Regions from separate parts of the Alcanivorax sp. IL2 genome, predicted to be linked through region 1. Evidence: predicted binding sites of a transcription regulator. Region 1 holds the regulator's gene; each other region holds the start of a gene.
What was found. Region 1 encodes FNR, which switches genes on or off when oxygen is low (the NO sensors DNR and NnrR bind a similar motif). Its sites were predicted from a motif close to TTGATNTANATCAA; they were not measured.
Positions count from the first base shown of each region.

Region 1 (6,496 bases):
TTCTCGATCCCGGAATCGCGCCGCCAGGGCAAGTCGCTGTGGGGATGGCAGCTACTCTTCGGTATCGGCAGGGTGACCACCTATATGGTGCTTGGCGCCCTGGCTGGCATGCTGGGCAAGGTGCTGCTGGATTGGCTCCCTGGTCCCTCCATGGCCATTGGGCTGAGCCTGTCCGGCGTTCTGATGCTGCTGCTCAGTGGTTATCTGCTCGGGCAAGGCGTGTGGCTGAAAAAACTGGAAGGCATAGGGGCCGGGCTGTGGCGTCGATTACAGCCCCTGACCCGGCGGCTACTCCCGGTGGATCGCCCGCTGAAAGCGCTGGCGTTGGGCGGCTTGTGGGGCCTGTTGCCCTGTGGCCTGATTTATACCGCCCTGACGCTTGCCGTTACGGCTGGCAGCGCGTTGGCTGGCGCCCTGGTGATGCTGGTTTTCGGTGTGGTGACTGTGATCCCGGTGGCCATTACCGGTGTGATCGCCTCGCGACTGCAGCATTTTCGCAGCGGTATCTGGCCAAAAGTGGCGGCATCACTGACGTTTCTGCTGGCGTTGGTATTCTTCTGGCAGGCCTGGTCCATGAGCCAGATGCAGCATCATGGTCACCATGGCGCTGTCGATAAAAACACACACAGCCATCACCATCAGCCGGAGACTTGATCCAGGTCAACACAGTCCATTCCAGGGCCGCAATAATGGAGGAAATCATTTAACCGGAGAGCGGGCGTGGCTACCTGGGACAAAACATTGATCAGCCAGTATGGCGGTCCCGGACCGCGATACACCTCTTACCCCCCTGCCCCCCAGTTTCATGAGGAAATCAGCGAGGCGGATTATGCCGGAGCCATTGCTGCCGGTAATGCCGCTCGCCGGCCCCTGTCGCTGTATATGCACATCCCGTTTTGCAGCACCGTCTGCTATTACTGTGCCTGCAACCGGGTTGTGACCGCCAACCGTGGCAGAGCGACGGAATACCTGAAGCGCCTGAAGCAGGAAATCGGCCAGCGGGCTGAACAGGTCGACAGCCAAAGGCCGGTCACCCAGATTCACTGGGGTGGCGGCACCCCCACCTTTCTCAGCGATGCCCAGATTACCGAGCTGGTGTACTACATGGCCCGGCACTTCACCTTGCGTGAAGATGACCGTGGTGATTATGCCATCGAGATTGACCCTCGCACCGTGGACCAGGCCCGTCTGGGGCTGCTTCGCGGCCTGGGCTTCAATCGCATCAGCCTCGGGGTTCAGGATCTGGATTTGCGTGTTCAGCAGGCGGTCAATCGGGTCCAACCCTATGAAATGATTCGTCAGACCATTGGGTGGGCGCGGGACTTCGGCTTCAAGTCCATTAACACCGATCTGATCTATGGCCTCCCCTGGCAGTCTGAATCGAGCCTCGCCCGGACCATCGAGCAGATTGCAGAGCTGCGGCCCGAACGAATCTCGCTCTACAACTACGCCCACCTGCCCGCGCGTTTCAAAATTCAGCGGCAGATACCGGATATGGCCTTGCCCAGCCCGGAAGAAAAGCTGTCCATGTTCGTCCGTGCCGGGCGCATTCTTCAGGATGCCGGGTATACCTTTATTGGTATGGACCACTTTGCGCTGGAAAGCGACGAGATTGCCGTCGCTCAGCGCAACGGGCTTCTGCACCGCAATTTTCAGGGCTACACCCTCCACGGGGATGCGGATTTGCTGGGCTTCGGGGTCAGTGCCATCAGCCAGATCGGCAATCTTTATGCCCAGAACATGAAATCATTGAGCCACTGGTCCGATGCCATTGATCAGGCCCAGTCCACCATTGAGCAGGGCTATCTCCTCAATCGCGATGATCAGATGCGCCGTGACCTGATAATGCGCCTGCTGTGCGACCTTTACGTGGACATGAATCTGTTCAGTGAGCAGTGGCAAATCAATTTCCCGGACTACTTCGTGGATGCCCTGGCCTCCTGGGTGGAATTTGAGGATCAGGGCCTTGTGCGCGTGGACAAGCAGCGGCTGGTGATCACCGAGCAGGGCCGGCTGGTAAGCCGGGCCCTGGTGATGCCGTTTGATCGTTATACCCAGAACGAGGCCATTAACCGTTTCAGTCGCATCATTTGAACCTTGTTCGCTTGTTGTTCACCCTGCCCTATACTGTAAGGTGAAATTTGCATTACGCAGCTATTAACCGGAGACGCATCGTGTCCCAACATGTTTCCTGCAATGATTGCAGCCTGAGTCCCATCTGCCTCCCACTGGCAGTGGCGCCGGCACAGCTCGACGAGCTGGATCGCATCATTCACCGGGGCCGCCCTCTGAAGCGCGGCGAGCACCTGTATCGCGCAGCGGATGATTTCCAGGCCGTCTATGCGGTTCGTTCTGGCGCACTAAAGACCTACGTGCTCAGCGATGAAGGCGACGAACAGGTCACCGGCTTTTATCTGCCCGGTGAAGTACTGGGTATGGATGGCATCAGCACCGCACACCATGTTTCCAATGCCAAAGCCCTGGAAACCGCTACCGTCTGCGAGATCCCCTTTTCGAAGCTGGAAACGCTCTCCCAGCGTATTCCTTCTCTGCAGCATCATTTTTTCAGCTTGATGAGTAATGAAATCCGCTCTGACCGTGAGCTTCACATGTTGCTCAGCAAAAAAAATGCCGATGACCGGGTGGCTTCACTGCTACTTTCCATGTCAGCTCGACACCAGCGGCGTGGGCTCAGCGAACGCGCATTCCGCCTGCCCATGTCCCGCTATGACATCGCCAACTATCTAGGCTTGGCGGTGGAAACTGTCAGCCGTATCTTTACCCGTTTTCAACAGAATGAATGGCTGCGGGTAGAAGGCCGCGAAGTGGAAATCCTTGATCGACAAAGCCTGTGCGGCGAGCGTCAAACCCTGGAAGCCAGCCTGTGAGCGCTGCGGTACTGGCCATTCTCGACAGTGATCTGAAAGCCACCCAGCCGGCCCTGCACAAAGCCAGACAGGTAGCAGATTCCACCAAGGCGCCGCTACATGTTCTGGTCAATGCCTATTCCTCCGCCATGGTGCGCGCCGTTGGCGTCGACCAGGAACGACAGGACGCCGCCCGCACACAGATCCATAAGGCCTGGCAGAAACGGATCGGTGAATTGACAGACAGGGATAGCTGCGAGCTTTCCATTTTGTGGCACAAAGACAGCATGGCGGCCCTGCGCGAGAGCATCCTCGACCTGCAACCCGCCATGGTGGTTGTCCATACCAGCGAAGAGAGCGGCCTGCGCCGGCATCTTTTTACGCCCCGGGACTGGCAATTGATTCGCAAGGCGCCCTGCCCGGTGCTGTGTGTGCATGGCCGCCAGTGGTCGCCCTCCCCAAGAATACTGGCCGCCCTGGATCCGGGCAGCGAGGAGCTGGCGAATGATCCCCTGGCAATCGAGGTACTTGATGCTGCAGGCCAGTTTTCAAGCAAGTTAGGCGGTACCTTGCGGGCCTGCCATGTGCTGGATGAAATGGACGACAGCCTGATTCTGCTGGTGGGGGAAGCGATCCCCGATTACAGCGGCGGCATGGACAAGGTGCGCGAATTCTACCGCGAGCGCTTCCTGCAATTCGGTGCCGCCCACGGACTTGGCCCGGATCAGATGGCAATCCTGTCCGGCCCGGTAGCGCCAACACTGGCCAGATATTGTGATGAACAGAAGATGGATGTGCTGGTGGTCGGCACTGTGCATCGCAACCTGCCGGAAAGGTTGCTGCTGGGCGCCACCGCAGAATCCGTGATAACCCGTGCCAGCACGGATGTGCTGGTGATCAAACCCGATGGTTTCCAGAGTCCCTGGCAAGCCTAATCAGGAGCATAACGTAATGACAGACAAGAAGGATTTTGCCGACAACATTCGCCAGAAACTGGAAGACTGGGATTATCAGCTGGATCGGCTGACCGCCCGGTTGGGAGACAAGCGCGAAGAGTGGCGTAGCGAGGCGAAGCAGAAAATCGCCGAGATTCAGGATCGTCGCGACGAGCTGGAAGCAAAACTGGAAAAACTGGAGTCCCACGGCGAAGATGCCTGGGATGACATCAAAGCCGGCGTGGAACTGGCATGGGATGGCCTGAAAACCGGCCTGCTTGCCGCCCGCAGCGAATTCGAAGATAGAGACTAACCCCTGTTTCAGGAGCGCCACCAGCGGCGCTCCTGCGCAGCTCTACTGCTCGGCCCGACGAAACACTGGCTTGTCCGGGCTCGACAACTCTGCAGCGAAACGATATCCCGCCACATCGAAATTCTTCAGTTTGTCCGGGTCCTTGATGCCCTTCTTGATAACCCACGCCGCCATCAGGCCACGCGCCTTTTTGGCGTAAAAGCTGATCACCTTGTACTTGCCGTTTTTCTCATCCTGGAAAACCGGTTCAACAATGCGGCCATTGATCCCTTTCTTGTTCACCGACTTGAAATACTCATTGGATGCCAGGTTGACGAGCACGTCGGTTTTCGCCGCTTTCATATCCTTGTTGAGCTGTTCGGTGATAATGTCGCCCCAGAACGTATAGAGGTCCTTGCCGCGGGGGTTATCCAGTTTTGTGCCCATTTCCAGCCGGTAGGGTTGCATCAGGTCAAGCGGGCGTAGCACGCCATATAGTCCTGACAGCATGCGGAAAGACGTCTGGGCTTCCTTGAGCTGGTTGTCAGTAAAGGTACCGATTTCCAGGCCGGTATAGACATCGCCCTTGAAGGCAAACGCTGCGGGTCGAGCATTGTTCTTTGTGAAGGGCCGCTGCCACTGGGCAAACCGCTCCACATTCAAGTGCGCGATCTTGTCACTGACACCCATCAGGCTGCTGACATCCGCCGGGGAGAGCTGGCGAGCCCGCTCGATCAACACGTCGCTATCATCCAGCAATCGGGGCTGGGTGGTTTTCAGTGCTGGCAATTCGCTCTCGTAATCCAGGGTTTTTGCTGGCGATACAACAATCAGCATGGCCTACTCCTTTACATATGACTCCCGGGATTATATGAATCAGAGGGAGCGAGGTCTGCAATTGTGGAGAATAAATGCGCCTATTACTGGTATTGACTGTCATTATCGCGGTTACCGTTCTGCTCTGGGGTAGCTGGCAATGGGGCCGTCGACCGTTTTATCTGGTGCTGAGCCTGGTATTGGCCAGCCTGATGGTGCTCGGCATCGGTGTCTGGCAAGGCGGCCGTGACGATCAGGTGCGCCTGCCTCCGGATGGTATCCAGGTAACGCTGAAAGAATTCCTTGCCTCTGAATCCGGCGTGCGCCTTACCGGGAATCTGGCCAATCGCAGTGAGATGAATGTGGCAGCGGTAACGCTTCAGGCCCGTGCCCTGTCCTGCCCGAAGGCAGAGAATGACTGCACGGTGATCTACCAGCAGACCATTGATGTGCAAATGTATCTGCCCGCTGGTCAGGATTACCCCTTTGCGGTTGTCAGTCGTCACCCGAAAGAAGACACCCCGGTGGATCGCTGGGAACTGGAAGCGATCGACAAGCTGGCCTACCCGGAGTCGTAGACTGGCATCCTGCCGGGTGAATCGTCACAATGCGCCCTCCAAACTCCCAGGAGTCATTATGGCATCACTGATTCCCGGCCAGCTTACCCCGATTGGCGATAATGCCTGGCGGGTTCTGGCGCGTAACCCGGGCATGATGACCGGGCCAGGCACCAACAGTTATCTGTTTGGCAAGGATAGCCTGACTGTCATTGATCCCGGCCCCGAGGATCAGGAACACCTGCAGGCACTCCTGCAGGCCGCCCGCACCCTGGGAAAACCCATCGACCAGGTGGTGGTCACCCATACCCATCGAGACCATTCCCCCGGCGCTCTGGCGTTGGTGGCAGCCACCGGCGCCCGTTGCCTAGGGCCTTCGGTACCCGACGACGGTCTGCAGGATGAAAGCTGGCAGTCAGACCGTCTGTTGGGCGAGGGAGACCGGGTGGATTGCGGCGGCGTTTCACTACAGGTGATCGAGACCCCGGGTCATGTGGGCAATCACCTGTGTTACCTCAGTGATGATGGCATGCTGTTTACTGGCGACCACCTGATCCAGGGCTCAACAGTCGTGATCGCCCCACCCTCCGGTTCCATGCAGGCTTACTTTGCGTCCCTGCGCAAACTGCAGCAGCGCGGCATCATGGTGATGGCCCCAGGCCACGGTGATCTGATCAGCGACCCGGAAGAGACCCTGACCCATACGCTGGCGCACCGCCAGAAACGCGAAGACAAGGTGCTGGAAGGCCTCTCAGGTGACCCGCAAACCCTGGCGGTGTTGGTGAAGGTGGTCTACGACGACGTGCCCGAATTCCTGCACGGCGTGGCCCAATTCTCTCTGCAAGCCCACCTGATCAAGCTGGCCGAAGATGGCAAAGCCGAAGAAACCGATCAAGGCTGGCACAAGACCTGATTGCGCCAGGCCAGGCGAGCAGTGAGTGTCAAAAGGTGAAAAGCAAACCGGCGCTATGGTTTTGGTTTTCGCGACTCGTTACTCGCCTCCTGCTCAGTCCATTCGCATCTCAAGCG
Region 1 is NZ_CP179932.1:2,379,576-2,386,071, reverse strand. Features, by position in the region: gene ACMG4N_RS11145 (sulfite exporter TauE/SafE family protein) at 1-654, shown strand, start outside; gene hemN (oxygen-independent coproporphyrinogen III oxidase) at 721-2,094, shown strand; gene fnr (fumarate/nitrate reduction transcriptional regulator Fnr) at 2,142-2,888, shown strand; gene ACMG4N_RS11130 (universal stress protein) at 2,885-3,802, shown strand; gene ACMG4N_RS11125 (hypothetical protein) at 3,819-4,115, shown strand; gene yaaA (peroxide stress protein YaaA) at 4,158-4,931, opposite strand; gene ACMG4N_RS11115 (hypothetical protein) at 5,006-5,488, shown strand; gene ACMG4N_RS11110 (MBL fold metallo-hydrolase) at 5,547-6,380, shown strand.

Region 2 (6,496 bases), 1.8 Mb from region 1:
GTTCACACCTTGAGAGGTCGTTCATGCAGCGGCGTCACTTGCTCCTCTTTCCCCGAAGCCGCTACAGTACCCCTCATGCTGCAAATCACTCCCAACCTGTCCCTGGCGGAACAGGAAATCGACCTTCAGGCAATCCGCGCCCAGGGCAGCGGCGGCCAGAATGTGAACAAGGTCGCCTCCGCAATTCATCTGCGCTTCGATATTCGCGCCTCCTCCCTGCCGGAACGCTACAAGGAACGCCTGCTAGCCCTCAGTGATCAGCGCATCACCAGCGATGGCGTGGTGGTGATAAAAGCACAGCAGTTTCGCACTCAGGAAATGAACAAGGAAAATGCCCTGGCCCGCTTGGCCCAGTTGATCAAGAGCGTGACGGTGGAACAGAAAAGCCGTAAGGCCACCCGCCCCACCCTGGGCAGCAAGCGACGGCGCATGGACAGCAAAACCAAACGCGGCAGAACCAAATCCCTGCGCGGCAAGGTGGATCCGGGCTGAAAGCTGCGTCGCGGCTCAGCCCATTCTCATACCTGAAGTAGTTACCGGCATTGCAGCGTATGCTTGGCTTGCCGTTGTATTGACACAAACCGCCGCTCCCTTGGCGCTATCTGACCGCTCCCTTCACGCCCTCCTTTGTTAAGCTTGAATTCGCTGATTTCACCACGGAGCCGTATCCATGAAAGCGATCACCACATCAGGCTGGGGCCTGTCTGCCGAATTGGTCCTGAACACCATCTCTGCGCCCACCCGCCTGGGAGCCAATGATGTGCTGGTGCAGGTTCATGGGGCATCCGTGAACCCCAAGGACTGGAAGTTGAACTACCATGCGGCCGTGGCGTTTACCCCCCTGCTGGTTAACAAGCTGCCGCCCTTCTTCGGTGACGATCTGGCCGGCGTGATTATCGACAAGGGCAGCAAGGTGCGGGACTTCGAGATCGGCGATGCGGTTTACGGCATGGATATGCGCCCGCGCACCGCGTCTCTGGCGGAACTGACGCGCATCGACCAGAAGCGCATTGCCAAAAAGCCGCCGTCGCTAACGTTCCAGCAGGCAGCCTCCATGCCGTTGGCGGCACAGACGGCGTTACAGGGACTGCGTAAGGGCAAGGCGGAAGCCGGCAAAAGCGTATTGATCATCGGCGCTTCCGGGGGGGTCGGTACCTTTGCCGTTCAGATTGCCAAGGCAATGGGCTTGCACGTTACCGGGGTCTGTAGTGGCCGCAATGCTGACTTCGCTCGCGAACTGGGTGCCGACGAGATCATCGATTACACCCAGGGTGACTACCGGAACACCGCTGGTTCCTTCGATCTGGTCTTCGACGTGACCTCCTACGAATCCCCGCGCACCTGTGATGCCCTGATCGCTGAAGATGGCTGGTTCATCTCCACCGGCGGTGACACCCGCTCCATGCTGATCACACCGTTCTACCGGGTGTTCGGAAAGCACTGCGGCACCGTGGTGGTGGAATCCTGGACACGGGATCTGGACACCCTCTCGGAGCTGGTGGAAAGCGGCAAACTGCGCCCCATCATCGACAGCGTTTTTCCTCTGGCGCAGAGCCAGCAAGCCTATGATCGCAGCCGCACGGGTCGCTGTCGGGGCAAGGTGGTGATCGAAGTAATAGCTTGAGGATGCATCTACCGTAGGAGCTATGCTTGCATGGCGAACCCTTCCGCAAGCTTGTTCGCCATGCAAGCATAGCTCCTACAGTAATAGGTATTGGGGGCTGGTTACGCTAGCCCCGCCTTGGCCGCCCTCGCAGCGTGCAGTTTCTTGTAGCTTTCAATAAGACGCTGGTGCTTCTCCAGTCCTTCAAGCTGCATGTTGGTGGGGGTAAGGCCGTGGAAACGCACCGTGCCATTCACTGAGCCCACCACCGCTTCCATGGTGTCCTTACCAAACATACGCTGGAAGTTAACCAGATAATCATCCAGCTCCAGCTCGTCATCCAGAGTGATCTCCAGCACCGCGCGCAGGGCCTGGTAGAACAGCCCGCGCACTACCGTGTTGTCGTTGAACTGCAGGAACATATCCACCAGTTCCAGGGCTTCTTCATGGCGCTGTAGCGCCAGGTTGATCAGCAGCTTCAGCTCCAGCACGGTGAGCTGGCCCCACACGGTGTTCTCGTCGAACTCGATACCGATCAGGGTAATGATGTCGGTGTAATTGTCGATCTGGCTTTCTTCCAGGCGCTCAGTCAGCTGGCTGAGCTGGTCGTCGCTGAGGCGGTGCAGGTTGAGAATGTCTTCCCGGTAATCCAGGGCCATATTGGTGTTGTCCCAGATCAGGTCTTCCACCGGGTAGACCTCGGAAAAGTCCGGCACCAGAATCCGACAGGCCGGCGCACCCAGTTGATCGTACACCGCCACATAGGCCTCTTTTTCCAGATCGTCGAGAATGGCAAACAGTCGCGCAGCCTCTTCGTCATTGGTTCCGGAAAAATCCCACTCGCAGAAATCTTCATCCGCCGTGGCGCTGAAGAAGCGCCAGCTCACCACCCCGGTGGAATCAATAAAGTGCTCCACGAAGTTGTTGGGTTCGGTGACTTCCTGGCTGTTGAAGGTGGGCGGCGGCACATCGTTGAGGCCCTCGAAACTGCGGCCCTGCAGCAGCTCGGTGAGGCTGCGCTCCAGTGCCACTTCAAAACTCGGGTGGGCGCCGAAGGAGGCAAACACCCCGCCAGTGCGCGGGTTCATCAGCGTCACGCACATCACCGGGAACTGGCCGCCCAGGGAGGCATCCTTCACCAGCACCGGGAAGCCCTGTTCTTCCAGTGCCTGGATGCCTTCCACAATCGCCGGGTACTTGGCGAGCACGGCATCAGGAACATCAGGCAGGGTGATTTCTTCCTCGATGATGTGCTTCTTCACCGCCCGCTCGAAGATTTCCGACAGGCACTGCACCTGGGCTTCGGCCAGGGTGTTGCCCGCGCTCATGCCGTTACTGAGGAACAGGTTTTCGATCAGGTTGGAGGGGAAGTACACCGTCTCACCATCGGAGTGGCGCACAAAGGGCAGCGAGCAGATGCCCCGGTCCACCCGACCGGAGTTGGTATCAATCAGGTTGGAGCCACCCAGCTCCCCCTCCGGGTTGTAGATACCCAGGCAGTAGTCGTCCAGGATCTCTGTCGGCAGCGCATCGTTGGGGCCGGGCTTGAACCACTTCTCGTCGGGATAGTGGACGAAGTCGCTGTTGGCGATCTCCTCGCCGAAGAACTGGTCGTTGTAGAAGAAGTTGCAGTTGAGCCGCTCGATAAACTCGCCCAGCGCCGAGCACAGCGCCGCTTCCTTGGTGGCGCCCTTGCCGTTGGTAAAGCACATGGGCGAGGCCGCATCGCGGATATGCAGGGACCACACATGGGGGACGATATTGCGCCAGGAGGCGATCTCGATCTTCATCCCCAGTTCTTCGAGGATGGCGCTCATGTTGGCGATGGTCTGCTCCAGCGGCAGGTCCTTGCCCTCGATAAAGGTGCGATGCGCTTCATCCGGCGTCACCATCAGCAGCGCCTGGGCGTCCTCGTCCAGGTTGTCCACTTCCTCGATCTGGAATTCCGGCCCGGTCTGGATCACCTTCTTCACCGTGCAGCGGTCGATGGAGCGCAGAATCCCCTGGCGGTCCTTGTCGGAAATATCTTCCGGCAGTTCCACCTGAATGCGGAAAATCTGGTTATAGCGGTTCTCCGGGTCGACGATGTTGTTCTGCGACAGGCGGATATTGTCCGTAGGGATATCCCGCGCCTTGCAGTACACCTTCACGAAATAGGCCGCGCACATGGCCGACGACGCCAGGAAATAGTCAAACGGGCTGGGCGCCGAGCCATCACCCTTGTAGCGGATGGGCTGGTCGGTGATGACGGTGAAGTCGTCGAACTTGGCTTCCAGTCGAAGGTTATCGAGGAAGTTGACGTTGATTTCCATGGCGGGGCTACCGGAGTTAAGAAATGGTGAGCTAGGGGCGCCATTATCCAGCTTTTACCCCCTACCGTCTGTAGGGGCGACCTTCCAGGGTTGGAATCCGGGCCTCCCCCTACGGTGTTCAAACATTGATCTATGTCTACATCGCCTGATCTACCCCTTGCTAGCGTAACTATCCATCACAAACCGGAGACAGATCATGCGCATCGTATGGAGCCCCGACTACGAACTGGGAATATTGCTGATCGACCAGCAGCACCGTCGTATCGTCGACTACATCAATGATCTGGACCGGCTGGCCGGCCAGCCCGACGCCCAGATGGGCGTGGCCCGGGTCCTCTATGATCTGGTGGACTACACCGAATCCCATTTCAGCTTCGAGGAAGCACTCATGGAGCGGGCCGGTTATGAAGGCCTGGATGACCACCATCACCTGCATCGAAAGTTCACCTTCCACATCGAATCCCTGATGCGTCGCCATGAAGAAGGCGTCGACGTGGCAGAGCCGCTATTGCAGGTGCTGGAGAAGTGGCTGCTGCACCATATTCTTGAAGAGGATCGTGACTATACGGAACAGGTGCGGGACTTTATCGACAGTATTGGCCGTGAGCGATTGGGTGGCTGGGTGAATGATAATTTGCGCAAGCATTTCCGGGTGTCATAGTCGTCATGGCGCCTAGCGCGCTATTGGCGTGCTGATATCAGCGGCCATTGAGGCTGTGTTGTTGCGTTAAGCGGGGGGTTGCGCGGAGAATCAACCGAGGACACACACCAAGTGAGGGAGTCACGAGTGGCAGCGTCGCGCAGCGTAACCGTGTTTTATGACGAGGTAATGCTCGGCCATGATCCGCAAGTGGATTTGCCCTTTCTGCCCAGCCGGGTGGAAAAGCGGGTAAGGAATATTCTCGGTGGGCTGAATTTCAAATGGAACTACCCGGAACACCCCGGCCGGCTCTCCGCCATCATGGACCTGCTCAAGCAGGAGCCCATCCCCGGTGTACAGTTCCAGTCCGGTCCGCGCGCCACCTACGAACAACTGGGCCGTGTCCACACCACCACCTATCTGGACCACATCTTCTCCCTGGAAGGGCAGCGCGCCTGGCTGGACAGCGATACCACCGCCGTCTCGCCGGAGAGCATTCCGGCAGCCACCTCTGCGGCGGGCAATGCCATTGCTGCCGTGGAGAGCGTGGTGAGGGGCGAAACGAAAAGCGCCTTCGCCCTGGTGCGGCCCCCCGGCCATCATGCGGAACCGGTGCGGGCGCGGGGCTTCTGTCTGTTCAATAACGTGGCCGTGGCCGCCGCTCATGCCCAGGCGAAACTGGGTTGCCAGCGTATCCTGATCGTTGACTGGGACGTGCACCACGGTAACGGCACCCAGGACATCTTCTGGGCCGACCCGGATGTGCTGTTTTTCGACACCCACTGCGCCGCGCCGTTTTACCCGGGGTCCGGTAATTTGAATGAGGTGGGTGCCGGCCTGGGTGAAGGCTATACGGTCAACGTTCCTCTACCGGAATCTGCTGGCGACATCGCCATGGAAAAGGCCTTCCGCGATATTCTGATCCCCGCCGCTGACCGCTTTGAGCCCGACCTGGTGCTGGTCTCCGCCGGCACCGACCCCCACCACAACGACATGGCCTTCAATCTGAGCTACGACGGCTTCGCAGTACTCACCAGCATCGTCCAGGGCATTGCCGACAAACACTGCGATGGCCGCCTGGTACTGGTGCTGGAAGGCGGCTACAACCTGACCTCTCTCGCCCGGGGGGTGCATACCATGTTGACGGTGATGGCCGGCGGCGACGTGCCGGAACTGATGGAGTGCGGATTACGTGAGGTGCTGGAAGCGGCGGGGTTTCATCGGGATGCGTTTGAGGAGGAATAGGTGGTGTCTTCCATGCCCAAATAGAACCCGCCTCAAAGTGCGTTCAAGCAGCGACGCCACTTCAATACCCAATGGCTAAATATCATCAATGTTGACCGTATTCGCTGCGTTCCAACAGTGACATTTGTTCAGTGGGAGCGGTGGCTGCGTATCAGGCGACGGAGCCGAACACCTGAATGATATTGCCCAAACGCGCGGTAAACTTGTCGCCGCTGTTGAGCGGACCGACGCCAGCGGGGGTGCCGGTGAAGACCAGGTCGCCGGGTTCCAGGGTGAAGGTCTGGCTGATTTCGCTAAGCAGCTCGAAGGTGGGGAACAGCATCTGGCCGGTGTGACCGTGCTGGCGTACCTCGTCGTTGATTTCCAGGGTAACGTTGAGCTTCTGCTTCACGGAGATGCCGCGGGCATCGATGAAGCCGGAGACCGGGGCGGCGCCGTCGAAGGCTTTGGCTCGTTCCCAGGGGTGGCCTTTTCCCTTCAGGGTGTTCTGTACCTCACGCAGGGTCAGGTCCAGGCCGACAGCGTAACCGGCGATGCTGAAGCGGACGTTGTCCAGGTCCGCTTCTTTGTGAATGCGCTTGCCGATCAGCACCACCATTTCCACTTCGTGGTGTACCTCGCCCTGCCCTTTTGGCAGCTCGAGAGGTTCATGCAGGCTCACTAAAGCGGTGGCCGGCTTCATGAACAGGATGGGGG
Region 2 is NZ_CP179932.1:567,036-573,531, reverse strand. Features, by position in the region: gene arfB (alternative ribosome rescue aminoacyl-tRNA hydrolase ArfB) at 76-492, shown strand; gene ACMG4N_RS02675 (NAD(P)-dependent alcohol dehydrogenase) at 671-1,624, shown strand; gene ACMG4N_RS02670 (OsmC domain/YcaO domain-containing protein) at 1,726-3,915, opposite strand; gene ACMG4N_RS02665 (bacteriohemerythrin) at 4,112-4,576, shown strand; gene ACMG4N_RS02660 (histone deacetylase) at 4,703-5,800, shown strand; gene ACMG4N_RS02655 (fumarylacetoacetate hydrolase family protein) at 5,952-6,496, opposite strand, start outside.
Region 2: a site for FNR is predicted at 4,041-4,054, ahead of ACMG4N_RS02665 (bacteriohemerythrin). Genes of this name have one in related genera too.

Region 3 (6,496 bases), 900 kb from region 1:
AGTGGAACTGGATGTAGCCGCTCACTGGCCCACCGGCCCCTTCGATTACCTGTTTACCGCCAACACCTTCCACATCATGGCGGCAACCCTGGTGGAAACCTGTATCCAAGAGGGCTGCCGACAACTGACCGATCAGGGCAAGTTCCTGGTCTATGGCCCGTTCAACTACGATGGCCAGTACACCAGTGACTCCAACCGTCAATTTGATCAATGGTTGAAGGAAATGGACGACAAGCGCGGCATTCGCGACCATGAATGGGTGGTGGAACAGTTTGCCCGCCAGCAGAGACACCTGCTGGCCGACCACGAGATGCCCGCCAATAACCGGTTACTGGTGTTCGGCCGGGATTAGGCTGCTGCTTATACCGTACGCCGAATGGTTCGCATTCTGGGCTTGAGATAGGCCACCCCGAAGATCATGATCATCAGGGCATCGCGCCAGTGGAACAGGCCCCGTCGACGGATCCACACCATGAAGCCAATGCACTCCAGGAGATGCAGCACCGCTACCACCAGTCCGGCGCCCAACAGCAATCGATCAAACGGGGACGGCAGATCCAGGAAAATGGCTAACCCTACCGCCACCCAAAACACTACAATAACGCCGCGAAGCAAGCCCATACGAAACATCCTCTGACAGCGCTGGTTAATTTTTCTACAATACCCCGTTTTCAGCAGGAACGGGTGCCCGTAACGGTGGCACCAACACTTGCATTCAGACTGAGCGAATACATGCAAAAAGACAACACAAGCACCTGGACCCTGGATCAGTTCCCGGTGCCGGAAAAAGACGGCGAAACCCGCTTCCACGATTTCGATCTGGACCTGAGCCTGATGCGCGGCATCGCCGAGCAGGGCTTCCAGTACTGCACTCCCATCCAGGCGGAAGTGCTGGAACACACCCTGGCCGGCGCCGACGCCATCGGCCGGGCCCAGACCGGCACCGGCAAGACCGCTGCCTTCCTGATCACCGTGATCAACGACCTGCTGCGCCACCCCATTCAGGTGAAACGCTACGCCGGCGAGCCCCGCGCCCTGATTGTGGCCCCCACCCGGGAACTGGCCATGCAGATCGAGAAAGATGCCAGAGCGCTGGCCAAGTACACCGATCTGCAGGTCATGAGCGTGGTCGGCGGAATGAACTTCAACCGCCAGCAGGAACGCCTGCAAAACGAATTGATCGACATCCTGGTAGCCACCCCCGGTCGCCTGCTGGATTTCGCCAAGCGCCGCGACCTGTGGCTGGACCGGGTGGAGTTCCTGGTACTGGATGAAGCGGATCGCATGCTGGATATGGGCTTTATTCCCGATGTGAAACGCATCGTCGGCATGACCCCGAAGCCCCAGTACCGCCAGACCCAACTTTTCTCCGCCACTTTCAGTGACGATGTGATGAACCTGGCCAGCCGCTGGACCGAAGCTGCCGAAGTGGTGGAAATCGAGCCCACCCAGGTAACCACCGACACCGTGGAGCAGAAGGTCTACATCACCAACGCCGACGACAAGTTCACCCTGCTCTACAACCTGATCACCGGCATGAACATGGACAAGGTGATCGTATTCGCCAACCGCCGGGATATTACCCGCCGGGTCAGCGATCGCCTGCACAAGAAAGGGCTGAAGGTATCGCTGATCTCCGGTGATGTGCCGCAGACCCAGCGCATGAAGACCCTGGAACGCTTCCGCGCCGGTGATCTACAGGTGCTGATCGCCACCGACGTGGCCGGCCGCGGTATTCATATCGACGGCGTATCCCATGTGGTGAACTACAACCTGCCGGAAGACCCGGAAGACTACGTACACCGTATCGGCCGTACCGGCCGGGCCGGCGCCAGCGGCATGTCCATCAGCTTTGCCTGTGAAGACGATGCCTTCCTGCTGCCGGAACTGGAGAATGCCATCGGCATGAAACTGGAATGCGAGTACCCGCCGTCGGATCTGCTCGCCGAGAAGGACTCAGAGAATGGCAAAACGCATCAGCCCGGATGAGGGCAAAACCCGTTTCGAGCAGGGCGATGCCCTGTTCGTGGACATCCGCGACCCGGCCAGTTTTGCTGCTGGCCATTTACGCGGCGCCGTCCACCTGACCCAGGCCAACGTGGAACCGTTTCTGGCCGATACCGCTGCGGAAAAGCCACTGGTGATCTACTGCTACCACGGCAACAGCAGCCAGGGCGCCGCCGACTGGCTGAGCGAACAGGGATTCAATGACGTGGTCAGCCTGGACGGAGGCTATGAAGTCCTGCGCCAGCGCTTCCCGGAACTGCTGGAAGAGATGGCGTAACCACGCGAGAAGTAACACGCGGCACGCCATACAACACGGTTTGCAAACGCCAGACGGAGATGATTGCGGGCGCCCATGCCTTCAGGCAGCCATTCATCTCCGCCACTTTTCCCTCTGCAAGGTTCGGCCTCTGCATGATGCGTGCAGCGCCTTCTAGAACCGGTAGCCCAACCCCACCATGTAGACCCAGGGATCGATTTCCACATCGATCTTGTCCACGCGGGCATTATTCACGTACAGCCGCGCCTCGGTATCAATATCGATGTTCCAGACGCTGACGTTGAACAGCCAGTTGTCGTCGAGAGCAAAATCAGCCCCCACCTCCCAGGCAAAACCCATGGAGTTACTCAGCTTCACATCGGCATCGGCACCCCCCAATAGCGGGCTCACCACAGCATCATCAATGCGATCCTCAAAAAACAGGGTGTAGTTCAGGCCAGCCCCAACATAAGCCCGCATCGGCCCGATCTGTGGCGCATAGTATTGCGCCAGCAGCGTCGGAGGCAGATGGCTGGTTTCCCCAATGGCCACACCACCGCCCCCGGTCTCCAGAAGGATGTCATGGGAAAAGGGCGTGGCTCCCACCAGTTCAACACCGATCGAGTCGGTGACCATATAGGCCAGGGTCAGGCCTACCTGAGTGTCGTCATCCACATCCACACCCAGCCCCCCCACTGCCGGCAACGCCGGGTTGAAGGTCTCACTGCTGGCATCCGGGTCAACCTTGATCCCCCCCAGACGCACAATCACATCCCCCGCCTTGTGAGCCAGGGCAGGCCCGGCCATCAACACCCCAGTTAGCAGCAGCGCCGCTTTTCCTTGTCCTCGCAGTTGCATACAGTTCCCCTTTCTTCCAGCAAGATAGAGGCAGTGACCCGATACCCGACACGGGCTGTAATGGCCACCGCACCGGCACTATTGAAAGACCGATGGCGACCGGGGGTATTGTTCTAAATCAATAAAAAGAGGCTTTACTACATGTCATCCGCCGAACTCATCTCCGCCCTGCGTGATGCGCACCAGGCACACCTTTGTGCACAACTGCAAAATGAAGAGCACTGGCATGCCCTGATGGCCCAGGCCAGCGGCAACCTGGGAGCTGTACCGCTGGGCAAGCTGGTAGACAGTGATTCCCTGACCACCGTGGTGGATCAATGGCTGCAACAGGCACTCAGTGCCCAGGGATTACAGGGTGTGGTCAGCGATGTCAGCAAGGCGGTCTGGGAAGCTGCCGAAAAGGATCCCGCCACTGTCGGCGAGCTGCTCAGCGAAGAGCATTTCGAAGCGATCCTGGAGCAGGTGCTGAAGCTGCAAACCCTGCGCGAGAAAGCCATCCACGCGGCCATGAGCCATCCGCTGGTCAGCGAAATGGTCAGCGAGATGCTCTACACCGGCATCAAGAATTTTCTGCTGGAAGAAAACGCCCTGGCCAAACTGCCCGGCGTCAGCAGCGTCATGAAAATGGGCCGCAAGAGCATGGTGGGCAAGGCCATGGGCGGCATGGAAGAATCCATCCGCGACTACCTGAGAAAGAATATCCGTGTCACCCTGAAAACCGGTGAACAGTGGCTGAACAAGCAGCTCACCAACGAGCGCATCGAACAACTGGCCCGCGATGGCTATCAGCGTGTGGCTCCCCTGAAGCCCGCCAACTACCTGAAGCTGGTACCCGCCGGCACCATTGATGAAGTGATCAGCCAGAGCTGTGCCATCGGCGATGAAACGGCCCGTCTGGATTACACCCGCCGCCTGGTCAGCGTAGGCATCCACGCCGCCGTTGAATCCCTCAGCGATATGCCCCTGCAAACCCTGCTGGATGGCATGAAGATAAGCGAAAACCAAGTCCGAGACATCACCGCCCCCGCCCTGGCCCGCGGCGCCACTGTCCTGATCGAACAGGGTGTGCTGGCACCGTTTATCCAGTGGGTACTGGATGATTTTTATCAGTCGGAAGCGTGCAGAAAGATAATCAATAATGAATAGTGAATAATTAATAGCTGCGCGCTCTACGCCAGCTGTTTTTCAAAGCAAAGGGGCCGCGCCCAAAGGTTGGGCGCGGCCCCTTGCGTTTGTATGGCACGACCTCCCGATCGTGGCGTTATTAACTATTAATTATTCATTATTAATTAAAGAAACTGCTCCGCATACTCCGCCAGCAACGACCTCGGCACCCCGTTCAGCTGCACCGAGCCGCCATGGACGAAACGCTTGAAGCGTTCGGTCATGTAGGTGAGGCCAGAGCTGGTGGGTGACAGGTAGGGGGTGTCGATCTGGGCCAGGTTGCCCAGGCACACCACCTTGGAGCCTTCCCCGGCCCGGGTGATGATCGCCTTCATCTGATGGGGGGTCAGGTTCTGGCTTTCGTCGATCAGGATCAGGGATTTCTGGAAGCTGCGCCCGCGGATATAGTTCATGGCCTTGAACTGGATATTGGCCTTTTCCTTCACGTATTGAATGCTGCCCGAGGGATTTTCATCGTTCAGGTGCAGTGCCTCTATATTGTCGTTGATGGCTCCCAGCCAGGGATCCATTTTTTCCTCTTCCGTACCGGGCAGGAAGCCGTGCTCTTCCGCCAGCGGCGGCGTTGACCGGGTAGCAATGATCTTGTTGTAGCGCTTCTGTTCCACCGTCATTTCGATGGCGGCAGCCAGCGCCAGGATGGTCTTGCCGGAACCGGCCGCGCCGGTGAGGGTCACCAGGTGCACATCCGGGTCCATCAACAGTTGCAGCGCCATGGCCTGCTGCAGATTCTTGGGCCGCAGGCCCCAGACCTCCTGATCCAGCAAGCTGTCAGCCTTGTAGTGCCGCAAGGTCACAACCCCGTTATCCACATCCAGCACGCGCCCGACGAACCCTTGCTCATCGATGATGTACTGATTGGGATAGACTTCTTCACCGAGAATCTCGCTGACCAGCAACCCGTGGGACAGATGATGCAGGGTATCCGCGCCCACCTGCTCGGTTTCCACCTGGGTCACCTGATCCCAGAAGGAACCGGGCACTTCGAAATAGCCACGGGTCAGCTGCTTGATGTCCGTCACCAGCTGATCGTTGTGGTAATCCTCCGATTCGATGCCGCAGGCCCGCGCCTTGAGGCGCATGTTGATATCCTTGGTGACCAGAATGAAACGGCGCTCTGGCTGCCTGGACTGCATGGCCACCACATCATTGATAATGCGATTGTCGTTCAGGTCATTGGGCAGGGGGGTATTCAGCTCCCCGGACGTCGACATCAACACCGTCAGCGTGCCCTGGGTGACCGTCTCCGGCCCGCGGGGAATGGGGATGCCCGCTTCTACCTGCGCCGGCGTGGCGCTACCCAGCACCCGATCGATCTGCCGAATGGCCGCGCGACAATCCGCCGCCGTATGGGATTTGTTGCCGCTCTTCAGCTTGTCCAGTTCCTCCAGCACCGTCATGGGAATCACCACCCGATGTTCCTCAAAGTTGAGCAACGAGTTCGGATCGTGGATTAACACGTTGGTATCAATGACGTAGGTTTTTTGCTGTTCTTGCTCGAGGGTTGAATCGTTCTGGTTGGCGCTTGCGTGGTTGATGGAGAGGGTGTGAAGTCTGGCCGCGCGCTCTTCCATGCGTATCCCCTGTGACGGTTGCGTCTCGGGCGGCATTTGGCTGGGGCGTCAGATCTGGCTCTTACCTGATAAAGCGAGAGTGACGCCTGCGCCTGCCGCCATTGGTTTAAGCCTTTTGGCGGTTCAGTTGCAGCAGCTGTAACAGCTTTTGATCGCGATCACTCCCGCAATGGCGGGATTCGAATTACCATAACCCAGCTTTTTCGAAATGATCAATAGAAAACCTCGTAAAGTTTGCCACCGGGCAGGCGGACGGCTGTCATAGCGTTTAGAATTCTCACTGGTTGTTTGTCCTCACCTCCTTTTTCTGTCAACAGGTTATCGCCATGTCCCTTGAGCACCCGCACGTCATGATGCCGCCGCCAGCCCTGTACCTGGGCGGCCTGCTGATGGGCTATGGCATTGATCAAGCCCTTACCCTGCCCGCCCCGACGTTTCCCGGGGCCCGCTGGGTGATCCTGGCCCTGGCGGTGATCGGCACGGCCCTGGTGTTGGCCGCCGTCATCCAGCTGCGCCTGGCACGCACCACCCTGGTCCCCCATCGCCCGGCCAGCCAACTGCTTACCCGGGGCGTGTTCCGGCTGAGCCGCAATCCCATCTACCTGGGCTTTACTGCCCT
Region 3 is NZ_CP179932.1:1,484,199-1,490,694, reverse strand. Features, by position in the region: gene ACMG4N_RS07000 (DUF938 domain-containing protein) at 1-352, shown strand, start outside; gene ACMG4N_RS06995 (DUF1145 domain-containing protein) at 361-621, opposite strand; gene rhlB (ATP-dependent RNA helicase RhlB) at 733-1,989, shown strand; gene glpE (thiosulfate sulfurtransferase GlpE) at 1,964-2,284, shown strand; gene ACMG4N_RS06980 (OmpW/AlkL family protein) at 2,438-3,121, opposite strand; gene ACMG4N_RS06975 (hypothetical protein) at 3,263-4,267, shown strand; gene ACMG4N_RS06970 (PhoH family protein) at 4,411-5,877, opposite strand; partial or broken gene ACMG4N_RS06965 (methyltransferase family protein) at 6,204-6,496, shown strand, end outside.
Region 3: a site for FNR is predicted at 3,230-3,243, ahead of ACMG4N_RS06980 (OmpW/AlkL family protein). Genes of this name have one in related genera too.